2 linked regions of the Collimonas fungivorans genome follow. Each later gene encodes a partner of the first gene's protein in a complex. Links are inferred from orthologs where the notes say so. Each region holds a gene or a part of one and is shown on either strand. Other genes may lie near its edges.

The links.
Region 2: the proteins of trxA (region 1) and CFter6_RS18205 are in contact, whole or in part, in an NMR structure (PDB 2IPA), measured with the Bacillus subtilis proteins. The link is inferred for Collimonas fungivorans from one-to-one orthologs.

Annotation. Positions count from the first base shown.
Region 1 is NZ_CP013232.1:1,246,200-1,253,577, reverse strand. The notes cover bases 2,207-5,088. They hold trxA (thioredoxin TrxA), read left to right. Parts: upstream 2,207-3,425; coding sequence 3,426-3,752; downstream 3,753-5,088. Other genes in these bases: rho (transcription termination factor Rho), read left to right, coding at 3,857-5,088; CFter6_RS05405 (PD-(D/E)XK nuclease family protein), read right to left, coding at 2,207-3,101. Also shown: CFter6_RS05410 (UvrD-helicase domain-containing protein), read right to left, coding at 1-363; more of CFter6_RS05405, read right to left, coding at 360-2,206; more of rho, read left to right, coding at 5,089-5,119; CFter6_RS05390 (TetR/AcrR family transcriptional regulator), read right to left, coding at 5,195-5,812; CFter6_RS05385 (3-oxoacyl-ACP reductase family protein), read left to right, coding at 5,913-6,653; CFter6_RS05380 (MFS transporter), read left to right, coding at 6,664-7,378. UniProt on the Bacillus subtilis protein: Participates in various redox reactions through the reversible oxidation of its active center dithiol to a disulfide and catalyzes dithiol-disulfide exchange reactions.
Region 2 is NZ_CP013232.1:4,189,481-4,194,684, reverse strand. What follows is about bases 184-2,871. They hold CFter6_RS18205 (arsenate reductase ArsC), read left to right. Parts: upstream 184-1,121; coding sequence 1,122-1,622; downstream 1,623-2,871. Other genes in these bases: CFter6_RS18195 (MFS transporter), read left to right, coding at 2,747-2,871; arsB (ACR3 family arsenite efflux transporter), read left to right, coding at 1,676-2,743; CFter6_RS18210 (ArsI/CadI family heavy metal resistance metalloenzyme), read left to right, coding at 589-1,047; CFter6_RS18215 (ArsR/SmtB family transcription factor), read left to right, coding at 251-592. In the rest of the region: CFter6_RS18220 (SRPBCC family protein), read left to right, coding at 1-156; more of CFter6_RS18195, read left to right, coding at 2,872-3,970; arsC (arsenate reductase (glutaredoxin)), read left to right, coding at 3,967-4,398; arsenical resistance protein ArsH, read left to right, coding at 4,400-5,101; CFter6_RS18180 (NIPSNAP family protein), read right to left, coding at 5,115-5,204. UniProt on the Bacillus subtilis protein: Catalyzes the reduction of arsenate [As(V)] to arsenite [As(III)]. In vitro, can dephosphorylate para-nitrophenyl phosphate (pNPP).

The DNA of each region.
Region 1 (7,378 bases):
CAGCACTTGCGCCAGGTCCTGCTGCGCGATGCCGCGTTCCAGCAGCAGCTGGCGCACCTTGGCGTCCGGCTGCAAAGCCAGGTCGTGCAGCAGCTCCAGCAGACGCTCGCGCATTTCCTGCGCGGCCTTGCGGGTAAAGGTGATCGCCAGCAGTTCCGACGGCGCGGCGCCGGCCAGCAGCAGCCGCAGCATGCGCGCCACCAGCAGCCAGGTCTTGCCGCTGCCGGCGCAGGCTTCCACCACTACCGAATGCTGCGGATCGCAGGCGGCATTGGTGAAGTCCTGGGCCGCGACTATTGCGCCGTTCATCCGATAGGCGCTCGGCGGCCCGGTCTCAGTGCGTATACTTTCGGCTTCTATCATTCCCATGCTCCCTTGCGACACAAACCGCGCACGTCGCAATACTGGCAAACCGATGCCACGCCGTTGGCAGGCAAGCCGACGCCGCGCGCAATCGCTTGCACATTGACCGAAATCTGCGCGGCCAAGGCGCGCTGTGCTTCGTCGTAGTCGGGAGCGCTGACGTCGCCGACCTTGTCTTTGGTGGTTTCCAGGGCGACGTAGTGCGCCGCCGCAACCGGCCGGTCCGACAGCAAACCGTAGAACGCCAGCTGATGATCTTCATGGTCTTTCAGTTTTTTATTCAGCACGACCAGGTTGTTGGTCTTGTAATCCAGCACCGCACGCTCGCCGGCGTCGTTCTCGTCGACCCGGTCAATCCGGCCGTGCAGCATCAGTTCGCGGTCCGGCAGCGCCATCGGTTTTTCATAGGCCTGCTCGCCAAATACGAAAGACCAGCCTTGCGCTTCGTGCTCATTGGCCCAGGCGACATAGGCCGAAATGACTTTTTGCCAGCGCGAGTAATAACCCAGGGCTGCTGCGTTTTTGGCGATGACGCTGTCGAACAGTTTTTTTGAGATATCGACCAGCAAGGATTCGCGCTGGTCCAGCGGGCATGGCTGGTCGCGCAGGGTTTCGTGGTAAGTCTCCAGGATTTCATGCAGCCAGCCGCCGTAGTCGCGTTTTTCCGGCAAGTCGGACAGCTCGTCCAGCGATGCCAGGCCGAGCATGCGCCTGGCGAAAAATTGATACGGACAGGCGATAAAGCTGTTGTAGGCGCTGGCCGTCAGGCGACTCGGCGTCAACTGCGGCGCTGCCGGCGCCGGCATGGTTGCAGGCGTGGCCAGCAAGCTTTGCGACGCAATCGCCGCCCGCCGTTCAGGCAGCGCCGGCGCGGCAGGAATGGCGCGCGCCAAGGTCAGCTGCAGGCGCTGGATCCAGGGGCTGACCGGATTCGGTTCACCGTCCTTGTGCGCCTGCCACGACAACACCACTTGCGGATTCATCGCCAGCAGCTCGACCACGTCGCGCAATTGCTGGCGCTGCCGGCTTTCGCGTGTCGCCAGGCCCAGCTCGCGCCGCACGGTATTGGCAAAAAACAGCGTCTCCTGCGGCTGCGACGGCAGGTGATCGGCGTCGGCGCCCACCACCAGCACGGCGTCGAAGGTACGCAGGCGAGCGCCGTTCAGCGGCAGCATCACCACCCGGCGGTCATTGATGGCGCTGATGAAACTGGTGTCGTCGAGCTGCAGGTTGACCAGCGCGCGCCATTCGGGAAAGGAGAACAGAGCCGCAAACTCGTTCCCTGGCGGAGTAATATTCTGCAGCAGCTGCAAGATCTGCTGGCCGGCCGAATCCGCGCTGAGCGCCGCTGAGATGCCCAAGGCATCGAGCGTTACCGTGGTAGTAGCTATCCAGTCGCGCAGATTCTTGCGGCCGCTGAACAACGCGGCTTGCTGCGCCAGCAAAGCCACCGCCTTTTGTTCCGCCGGCGCTGCGGTCAAGGCATTGATCACCGCGCGCCACTCGCCGAGCACGTTGGCGCGCCGCAGCAGCAACTCTATCTTCATCACCAACGCCGACTTGTTGGCGACGCTATCCTGCGCATCGTGCAGCAGGCCGCTGGACGCTTCATTCAGGACAAACGGCGATTTCAGAAAATCCAGCAAGGCAGTGGTTTCACCGCGTGCCGTGACAACATCGAACCAGGCTGAAATCGCGGATGCGGCGCGCGTAGTGGACAACTTCCAGCCGGTTTCGTCGGCCACATGGATCTGCGCCCGTTCCAGCAACGCACGGATGCGGCGCGCCACGACACGATCCTGCGCCACGATTGCCAGGCTGGCCTTGCCCTGCTGCAGCCAGTCGATCACCATTTGTGCGCCTTGCACCGCTTCGTCTTCGACACTGCGCGCTGCGCACAACGCCAACTCGGCCGGCAATGCTTGACTGCCGATCGCTTCCACGGCGTTTTCTTCATCTGCCACCGTCTCAACCATTTCCGGCCATGCCTGGGTATAGGTCGGCAGCAGTGCTGGCGCGCGCCAGTCGAGAGTGATGGTCAGCACTTGCTGGCGCCTGGCGTAGGCGTCGAGAAAAGCCTGCTCCAGCGGTTCCGGCGCTACCGAACTGATCCAGGCCATGGGCTGGCTGGCGTTTTCCGCGACCTGCAGCATTTGCGTGAAACGCGTGGCGATCGCATCGTCGGCGTCCAGCTGGCTTTTCCAGATCGACCACACCAGCTGCGTTTCATCCGACAGCAGCTTGCGTGCATCCGGCGACAGCTGTTCCAGCGCATGTTGCCAGCGCTGCTCCGGATCGTTTGCCGCATCGGCGTGCAAAGCAGGGAGCAAAGCTTGCGTCAGTTCGTCTGATAACGCTAACAATGTCTGCGCCAGCGGCAGCAGATCGGTATTGCGGCGCGCCGTAAATAATTTTTTCAGCCAGCCGTGCTGGCGCAGTTCGGCATACAAGCGCATCAGCCGCTCGCTGGCGGGCAGCACATTGGGCAGCGGCGGCAAGGTCGCCAGCCAGCCGGACAGGGTGAAGAATTGCGGCGGCACGAAAGTCCCGCCCAGCTCCGCGCTCAAGGCCGCTTTCAGCGGCTGGGCATGGGCAAAAGTGGGCAGCATCACGCGCCATTGGGCGAAATCACGCTGCCCCTGGTCGCCGCTGGCCTGGCGGCAGGCTGCCAGCAAAGCACGTGCAGCATCCGGCCAGAAGTTGGCAGAAGGCACGATTTGAATGGATTTTGATGGCATGTAGCTCACTGAAAGCGCGGGAACAGCTGCATTGCAACTCTCGCATTTTTGCAACAATTAACTGTCATTTTATGCGAGCCCCCGGGAAAACCAGCCTCAAATAATTACATAACCAATTACATAAGCCACACTTTTTCATAAAATCGGTTATGATTTAGTGAATATCCCGCCGCAATACCTCTTACCGCACCCACAAAAACTTGAATTCGCGCACGGCATCCCCACTTATTCAATAGAATAGGGAACGCCGATGGCAGCCACCAAGCAGGAATGGTAAGTCGTCTTGGCACACATTGATTCTTTTTCCCTCACACTGAGGAAACCATGAGCGAACATATTAAACATACTTCCGATGCAACTTTTGAAGCAGACGTACTCAAATCCGACAAACCGGTCCTGGTAGATTTCTGGGCTGAGTGGTGCGGTCCTTGCAAGATGATCGCCCCGATCCTGGAAGAAGTCGCCAAGGATTACGGCGACAAGCTGCAAATCGTCAAGCTTGACGTCGATTCCAACCAGGCAGTGCCTGCCAAGTTCGGCATCCGCGGCATCCCGACCCTGATACTGTTCAAGAACGGTGCCGCTGCTGCACAAAAAGTCGGCGCGCTGGCCAAGGGCCAGTTGACCTCTTTCATTGATTCGAATATATAATAAGAACCGTGGCGGTGCGCCCGCACCGCCACTTGTGTTTTACTAACTACACCACGCAGTTCCCTCCCCCACCCAATATTTCCCATCCCGGGACACTCATACCTATGCATTTATCTGAATTAAAGGCGTTACATGTCTCCGCCCTGCTAGAAATGGCAATCGGCCTCGACATCGATAACGCAGCGCGTTTGCGCAAACAAGAACTGATGTTCGCGATCCTGAAAAAGCGCGCGAAATCAGGAGAACAGATTTTCGGCGACGGCGCCCTCGAAGTCCTGCCTGACGGCTTTGGCTTCCTGCGCTCGCCCGACGCCAGCTACATGGCGTCCACCGACGACATTTATATTTCGCCTTCGCAAATCCGCCGCTTCAACCTGCACACCGGCGATTCGATCGAAGGTGAAGTGCGCACGCCGAAAGACGGCGAGCGCTATTTCGCCCTGGTCAAGGTCGACAAGGTCAACGGCGAATCGCCGGAAGCCTCCAAGCACCGCATCCTGTTTGAAAACCTGACGCCGCTGCATCCGAACAAGCCGCTGCCGCTGGAACGCGACATGCGCGGCGAAGAAAACATCACCGGCCGCATCATCGACATGATCGCGCCTATCGGCAAGGGCCAGCGCGGCCTGCTGGTAGCGTCGCCGAAGTCCGGTAAATCGGTCATGCTGCAACACATCGCGCATGCAATCACCACCAACCATCCCGACACCGTGATGATCGTCCTGCTGATCGACGAACGTCCGGAAGAAGTGACCGAAATGCAGCGCTCGGTGCGCGGCGAAGTGGTTGCCTCCACTTTCGACGAACCGGCCACGCGCCACGTGCAAGTCGCCGAAATGGTGCTGGAAAAAGCCAAGCGCCTGGTTGAAATGAAAAAGGACGTTGTGATCCTGCTGGACTCGATCACCCGCCTGGCGCGCGCCTACAATACCGTGATCCCTGCCTCCGGCAAGGTGCTGACCGGCGGTGTCGACGCCAACGCGCTGCAACGTCCTAAGCGTTTCTTCGGCGCCGCCCGCAACATCGAAGAAGGCGGTTCGCTGACCATCATCGCCACTGCCCTGATCGAAACCGGCAGCCGCATGGATGACGTGATCTACGAAGAATTCAAGGGTACCGGCAACATGGAAGTCCACCTGGAACGCCGCCTCGCCGAGAAGCGCGTGTACCCTTCGATCAACCTGAACAAGTCCGGCACCCGCCGCGAAGAATTGCTGATCAAGCCTGACCAGCTGCAAAAGATCTGGGTGCTGCGCAAGCTGCTGTACAGCATGGATGAAATCGAAGCGATGGAGTTCATCCTCGACAAGATGAAGTCGACCAAGAACAACGCCGAGTTCTTCGACATGATGCGCCGCGGCGGCTGATCAAAACCGGCAATCGTAAAAGCCTGGTCCATGCAAATGGACCAGGCTTTTTTCATTTACTGGCAGGCAGCGCCGTCATGCCGCGGCCTGCCGCCTGGCCGATGCCGGCCAGATCAGCATCGCCGTGCGCACCACGCCCTGCAACGCTTCTTGTGTGGCGCCGTCGCGCGCTTGCAGCGACATGCCATGCAGCACGGTAGTGAAATAAGCCGCCATCTGCTCGACCTCGGTTTCGATTGGCAATTCGCCATCGGCCACGCCCTGCAGCAGGCGCTTGCGGATATCCTGCGCCGAGTCCACTCTCAAATTGTGCAGGAACATATCCACCGGACGATTCGACGGCGTGCAGTTGGTGGCGCCCAGCACTACCAGGCAGCCTGTCGGTTTGCCCGGCAGGGCCAGCACGATAGCCGCCGCCATCAGCATGCCCTCTATCGCTGCACGCGCAGTCAGGCCCGCGCGCAAGGCTTTGCCGGTGGCGCTGCCCTCGGTGTTGCGGTAGTAGTCCACCGCTTCACGAAACAGCGCTTCCTTGCCGCCGAACGCCGCATACAAGCTGGGGGCGTTGATCTTCATGGCCGCCATCAGGTCGGCCAGCGATGCGCCCTCATAGCCGCGCTCCCAGAATATTTCCATCGCCTGCCGCAGCGCCGTTTCGCGGTCAAAGCTGCGCGGGCGTCCTCGTTCAGCCATATGCCATCCAATTTTGTAATAATCGTTAAAAAATAACTTGACAGCAGCAAGCGCCGTCAGTCACGATTATATAACGATCATTACTTAAATAGGAAACACGATGTCAAAACTGACTGGAAAAGTGGCCTTGGTCACCGGCGCAAGCCGTGGAATCGGCGCGGCGATAGCGAAACGGCTGGCGCAAGAAGGGGCGGATGTTGCAATCACCTATGTCAATTCGGCCGACAAGGCGAATACCGTGGCGAACGATATCCGCGCCGGCGGCAGGCGCAGCCTGGCGCTGGCCGCCGACAGCGCCGATCCGCATGCCACCGTGGCAGCGGTGCAGCGCACGGTGCAGGAACTGGGCCGCATCGACATCCTGGTGAGCAATGCCGGCATCGGCTACTGGAAGCCGCTGGACCAGTTCACCCTGGAAGAATTCGACCGCATCATCGCAGTCAATGTGCGCGCAGTGTTCGCCGGCGCCCAGGCCGCCGCGCCGCACATGGAAAGCGGCGGCCGCATCATCACCATCGGCAGCTGCAATGCGGATCGCGTGCCGGCCGCCGGCAGCACCCTGTACGCAATGAGCAAGTCGGCACTGATCGGCCTGACCAAAGGCATCGCCCGCGATCTCGGCCCGCGCGGCATCACCGCCAACCTGGTCCAGCCCGGGCCGATAGACACCGACATGAATCCGGCCGACAGCGAACGCGCCGACTCCTTGCGCGCGCTGATGGCGCTTGGCCACTACGGCAGCGGTGAGGACATAGGCGGCCTGGTTGCTTACCTGGCCAGCGCGGAAAGCCGCTTCATCACCGGCGCCGCGCTCACCATAGACGGCGGCTACAACATCTAAGGAGCGCGCCATGTCAGCGATCACCAGCGAAACGCAGCGCGGCGGCGATGCCAGGAACAAGACAATCATCCTGGCTGCGGTGTGCCTGGCCGGCTTGATGATGCCGCTCAGTTTTACCGGACCGGCCGTCGCCATGCCGGCCATTGCGCGCGACCTGCACGGCAGTCCGGTGGCGCTGGCCTGGGTGGTGAACGCCTTTGTGCTGGCGTTCGGCAGCTGCGTGATGGCGGCCGGCGCGCTGGCCGACCAGCTGGGACGCAAACGGATTTTCCGCGCCGGCGTGATCGGGTTCACGCTGCTGTCGCTGGTGACGGCGTTGGCTCCCAGCCTGTTGCTGCTCGACTTGCTGCGCGGCGCCCAAGGCGTTGCCGCGGCGCTCGCCATGGCCGGCGGCGCTGCCTCGCTGGCGCAGGAGTTCGAGGGACCGGCACGCACCCGGGCGTTCAGCCTGCTGGGCACGACCTTCGGCGTCGGGTTGGCGTTCGGCCCGATCTGGTCCGGTTTCCTGATCGAAGCGCTGGGCTGGCGCGCCATCTTTTTTACCGGTACGCTGATAGGCATGCTGGTGCTGGTGTTCGGCTTGCCGCGCATGCATGAAACGCGCGATCCGCATGCGCGCGGCATCGACTGGTGGGGTACCTTGAGTTTTACCGCAGCGTTATCCTTGCTGATCTTCGGCATCACGCTGGCGCCGCAATCGGGCTGGTCCAGCGCACCGGTGCTGG
Region 2 (5,204 bases), 2.9 Mb from region 1 along the record:
GAACTGACGGCGGTCGAAGAGGGTACTTTTCTGCGCGTGGTCGAATCCGGCTTTGACAATATCCCGGCCGAGCGGCGTCAGGAAGCGTTCAGCATGAACAGCGGCGGCTGGGACGAGCAGATGAAGAATATCGAGAAACATGTTGCTGCATCCTAGTCCGGTATAGGGCCAAGCAGACGGGCAGGGCCCGTTTGTTTGTGGCATGGCAGAAAACCCTTGATTTATTCAACATTTCAACTATCATTGAAATATGAAAGCGAAATCAGTCGTCACCGCCCTTGCGGCGCTTGCCCAGGATTCCCGCCTGGCGATCTTCCGTGCATTGGTGCAGGCCGGGCCTGAGGGGCTGCCTGCCGGAAAAATCGGGGAGATTACGGGTATCTCGCCTTCCTCCGTATCGTTCCACATGAAGGAACTTTTTCATGCCGATATGGTGGCGTCGCGCAATGAAGGCCGCTTTGTTATCTACTCCGCCAACTTCGCCACCATGAATGAATTATTGGCATTTCTTACCGAAAATTGTTGCGGGGGTGATCCCTGCATGCCCACTTGCAGTCCTGCCTGTGCCACCACCGAAGGAGCCTCGTCATGAAACGCCTGCATGTCCATGTCGCTGTCGATAACCTGGCAGACAGCATCCGCTTTTATTCATCGATGTTTGCGAATGAACCCACAGTGCAAAAGACCGATTACGCGAAATGGATGCTGGACGATCCCCGCGTGAATTTCGCGATCTCGCGGCGCGGCGTGCAGTCCGGCCTGAACCATCTTGGCATCCAGGTCGAATCCGATAGCGAACTGGATGAGATGCAGTCGCGCCTGGAGTCGCTTCAGCCGGATGTGGCGAAGGAAGAAAAAGTTTCCTGTTGCTACGCCAAATCAGACAAATACTGGGTGACTGATCCACAGGGTATTGCATGGGAGACCTTCCGCACGCTCGACACCATTCCCGTGTTCGGCGACGCGCATGCGAAGCTAGCGGTTACAGCATCATGCTGCGTTCCTGCTGCGGGAGCAGCAGCGGCGGCAGCTGGAAAATGTTGCTGAAGCGATGATACGGATCGCCCGCGCCAGATGCATTTTTTCGGAACCTGGTAATTCGACATATCAGAGGTAGCCCCATGAGCGATAAGGTATATAACGTGCTTTTTCTTTGCACGGGTAATTCGGCGCGCAGCATCATGGCTGAAGCATTGGTGGTCACCATGGGAAAAGGCCGGTTCCGTGGCTTCTCTGCCGGCAGCCACCCAGGTGGCACTGTCAATCCTTTTGCCATCGAACAGATCTCGCATACCGACTACCCGTTGGAAAACCTGCGTAGTAAAAGCTGGGATGAATTTGCCGCTGCCGATGCGCCGCAGATGGATTTCATCATTACGGTGTGCGATAACGCGGCAGGTGAAACTTGCCCTTATTGGCCAGGCCATCCGTTGTCGGCGCACTGGGGATTTGAGGATCCGGCGCTCGCCACTGGCGCCGACGAATATAAGCGTGAAGTATTCCATAAGGTGTTCCGCCAAATCATGGCGCGTATCAACGTCTTTGTCAGCTTGCCGCTGCACATGCTGGAAAAGAATGCGATCAAACGCGAAATGGATGCTATTGGCCAGAGCAAAGTCTGATGTAAAAACATCGATCTGATCAAGCTCAATCCTATTTTTTTTCGAGAATTATTATGTCTGTCCAATGCGAAGTTACCGGTAGACGCGCCGCAGGCGTATCCATGAATTTTTTTGAGCGCTATCTGACCGTCTGGGTAGCGCTATGTATCGTTGCCGGTATTTTTCTTGGACAGCTTTTCCCGGTCGGGGTGCAAGCGATAGGGGCGCTGGAAATCGCCAGAGTGAACCTGCCGGTTGGCGTCTTGATCTGGGTGATGATCATTCCGATGCTGCTGAAGATCGACTTCTCCGCCTGGAATCAGGTCAAGGGACATGTGCGCGGCATAGGCGTGACCTTGTTCATCAATTGGGCGGTCAAGCCGTTCTCGATGGCGTTGCTTGCCTGGGTGTTCATCCGGCATTGGTTCGCGCCGTACCTGCCCGCCGAACAGCTGGATTCTTATGTGGCCGGACTGATCCTGCTGGCTGCCGCGCCTTGCACTGCCATGGTGTTTGTCTGGAGCCGGCTCACCGGCGGCGATCCTTATTTCACACTGTCGCAGGTCGCGCTGAACGATCTGATCATGGTGTTCGCATTTGCGCCGCTGGTAGCTCTCTTGTTGGGTGTATCGAGCATTACGGTGCCTTGGGCCACGCTACTGACTTCCGTAATGTTGTATATCGTAGTGCCTGTGATCATTGCCCAAGTGTGGCGAAAATCCTTGCTGCGGCGCGGCCAGGCCAGTTTCGACAAGCTGATGGAGCGCATCCAGCCGTGGTCGATCTCGGCTCTGCTGTTGACTCTGGTGCTGCTATTTGCGTTCCAGGGCAATGCGATCATCGAACAGCCCCTGGTCATTGCTCTGCTGGCGATTCCTATCCTGATACAGGTTTTCTTTAATTCTGCGCTGGCCTATTGGCTCAATAAGATTGTCGGGGAAAAGCATTCTATCGCTTGTCCCTCTGCGCTGATTGGTGCTTCCAACTTCTTCGAGCTGGCGGTTGCCGCCGCGATCAGCCTGTTTGGCTTCAAGTCCGGCGCCGCGCTGGCAACCGTGGTCGGGGTGCTGATCGAGGTTCCTGTCATGTTGTTGATTGTCGGCATCGTAAACCGTACTCAAGGCTGGTACGAAGGACGTTAAGCCATGCGTAACAATGCCAGCAGCGCCGGATGGCTGATTCCCGCCTTAGGGATGACGCAGATCATTGGATGGGGCGCGATGTTTTATGCATACGGCGTCCTGATGGGGCCAATGCAGGCTGCATTGCATACCTCTAAGCCGGTCATCGTCGGCGCGTTTTCGTTAGCGCTGCTGGTGTCGGGTTTTCTGTCGACATTGGCCGGCGCCATCATAGATCGCTTTGGCGGACGCATCCTGATGGGCGCCGGTTCTGTACTGGCCGCCGTGCTCCTGGCATTATTATCCCGTGTAGATTCGGTTACCGAGCTGTATCTGGTATGGGCGGGGATTGGCGTTGCCATGAGTGCCACCCTGTATCAACCAGCGTTTGCAGTGCTTACGCAAACCTTCGGCGCCGAATATCGCAGGGCCATCACTTTAGTGACGTTGTTCGGCGGTTTTGCCAGCACGGTCTCTTGGCCGCTCACGCAGTTCCTGCTCGGAAAATGTGGCTGGCGCGATACCTGGACGATCTACGCAATCGCCAATCTGCTGCTGTGCCTCCCGGTGCATGCCTTGCTGCCGGTTTTCAGGCAGGATCGCGGCGCCAAGGCAGCAGAAACCGCGACCAAGGCCACACTGGCCACGGTGCTGCGGGAGCCGAGATTCTATTTGGTGACCGGCGCCATCACGCTAAACGCTTTGGTGTTTTCAGCCATGTCCTTACATCTGATCTCGATATTGCAGGCACGGGGAGTATCGCCCGTCCATGCCGCGGCAATAGGCGCCCTGGTTGGCCCGATGCAGGTTCTAGGCCGTGTCCTGGAAACCACTATCGGCAAAAAAGCCACGTCGCGCCAGGTAGGATTGATTGCTATCTGGCTGTTGCCGCTGGCGCTGGCATTATTACTCGCACCGTCTGAGTGGCTGCTGGTTTACGGCGTATTCGCGGCCATGTACGGGATCGGCAACGGCGTGATGACGATCGTACGCGGCACGCTGCCGGCAGAACTGTATGGCCGCGAAACGTATGGCGCAATCAGCGGCGCCATGGCTACCCCCGTGCTGATAGCGATTGCCGCAGGGCCGTTTGCGGCATCGCTGGTGTATTCGCTGACGGGCGGATACGCTGGAACGATGCTGGTGCTGATCGGTATTGCCCTGCTGGGCGCTATTCTTTTTATTTGCGTCACCAACCATTCCCCGCTGGCAGATAATCTGCCGGTTTTAAAGAAAGTCGAACCATGAACATTACGATTTATCACAACCCTGAGTGCGGCACATCACGCAATACGCTGGAGCTCATACGCAATACCGGTGTCGAACCTGAAGTCATCGAATACCTGAAACAGCCGCCGTCGCTGGCGACTCTTACGAAACTGATTTCGGACGCCGGTCTCGCGGTACGTGAAGCTATCAGACAAAAGGGCACACCTTATACAGAACTCGGACTGGACGCGCCAGGCCTGACAGACGCGCAATTGCTGGATGCCATGCTGGCGCATCCGATTCTGATCAACCGGCCTTTTGTCGTCACGCCAGGCGGCACGCGCCTGTGCCGTCCGTCCGAACTGGTGCTCGATATTCTGCCGTTGCCGCAAAAGGGACCTTTCACCAAGGAAGACGGCGAAGTCGTGATTAATTCGGAGGGACGCCGTTTCACAACATCTGATTAAGTTGCTGAATGTCGACGCAGGACTTTTCCGCACGCCGCTTGCATCGGACTTTGAGGAGGTCGGGCGTTCATCGCACGCGCCGCGTTTCCTGCTGCTATACGGTTCGTTACGCGAAAAATCCTATAGCCGGCTTCTCACGATGGAAGCGGCCCGCTTGCTGGAAGCGATGGGCGGCGAAGTCAAAGTCTTCGACCCGCACGGCTTGCCATTGCCGGACGGGGAGCCCGACAGCCATCCCAAAGTCCAGGAACTGCGCGAGCTGGCGCAATGGGCCGAAGGCATGGTCTGGACCTCGCCCGAACGTCACGGCGCCATGACCGGCATCATGAAAGCGCAGATCGACTGGATCCCATTGTCGATAGGCGCGGTGCGGCCGACGCAGGGCAAGACGCTGGCGGTGATGGAAGTATCCGGCGGCTCGCAATCGTTCAACGCCGTCAACCAGATGCGCATATTGGGCCGCTGGACGCGGATGATCACCATCCCCAACCAGTCGTCAGTAGCCAAGGCGTTCCTGGAGTTCGACGACGAAGGCCGCATGAAACCATCGTCTTATTATGAACGTGTAGTCGACGTGATGGAAGAACTGTTCAAGTTCACCTTGCTTACCCGCGATGTTTCGTCATACCTGGTCGACCGCTACAGCGAACGCAGGGAAAGCGTTGAAGAACTCGGCAAGCGTGTGAACCAGAATAAGATTTGAAAAGCGCCGGATCCTACTTGAAGACGGGGCGGAAGAAGCTGCGTTCGTAGCTGACGATGCAACGGGTTTCTTCTGCATACTTGAACGCGGCCTGGCATTCCGC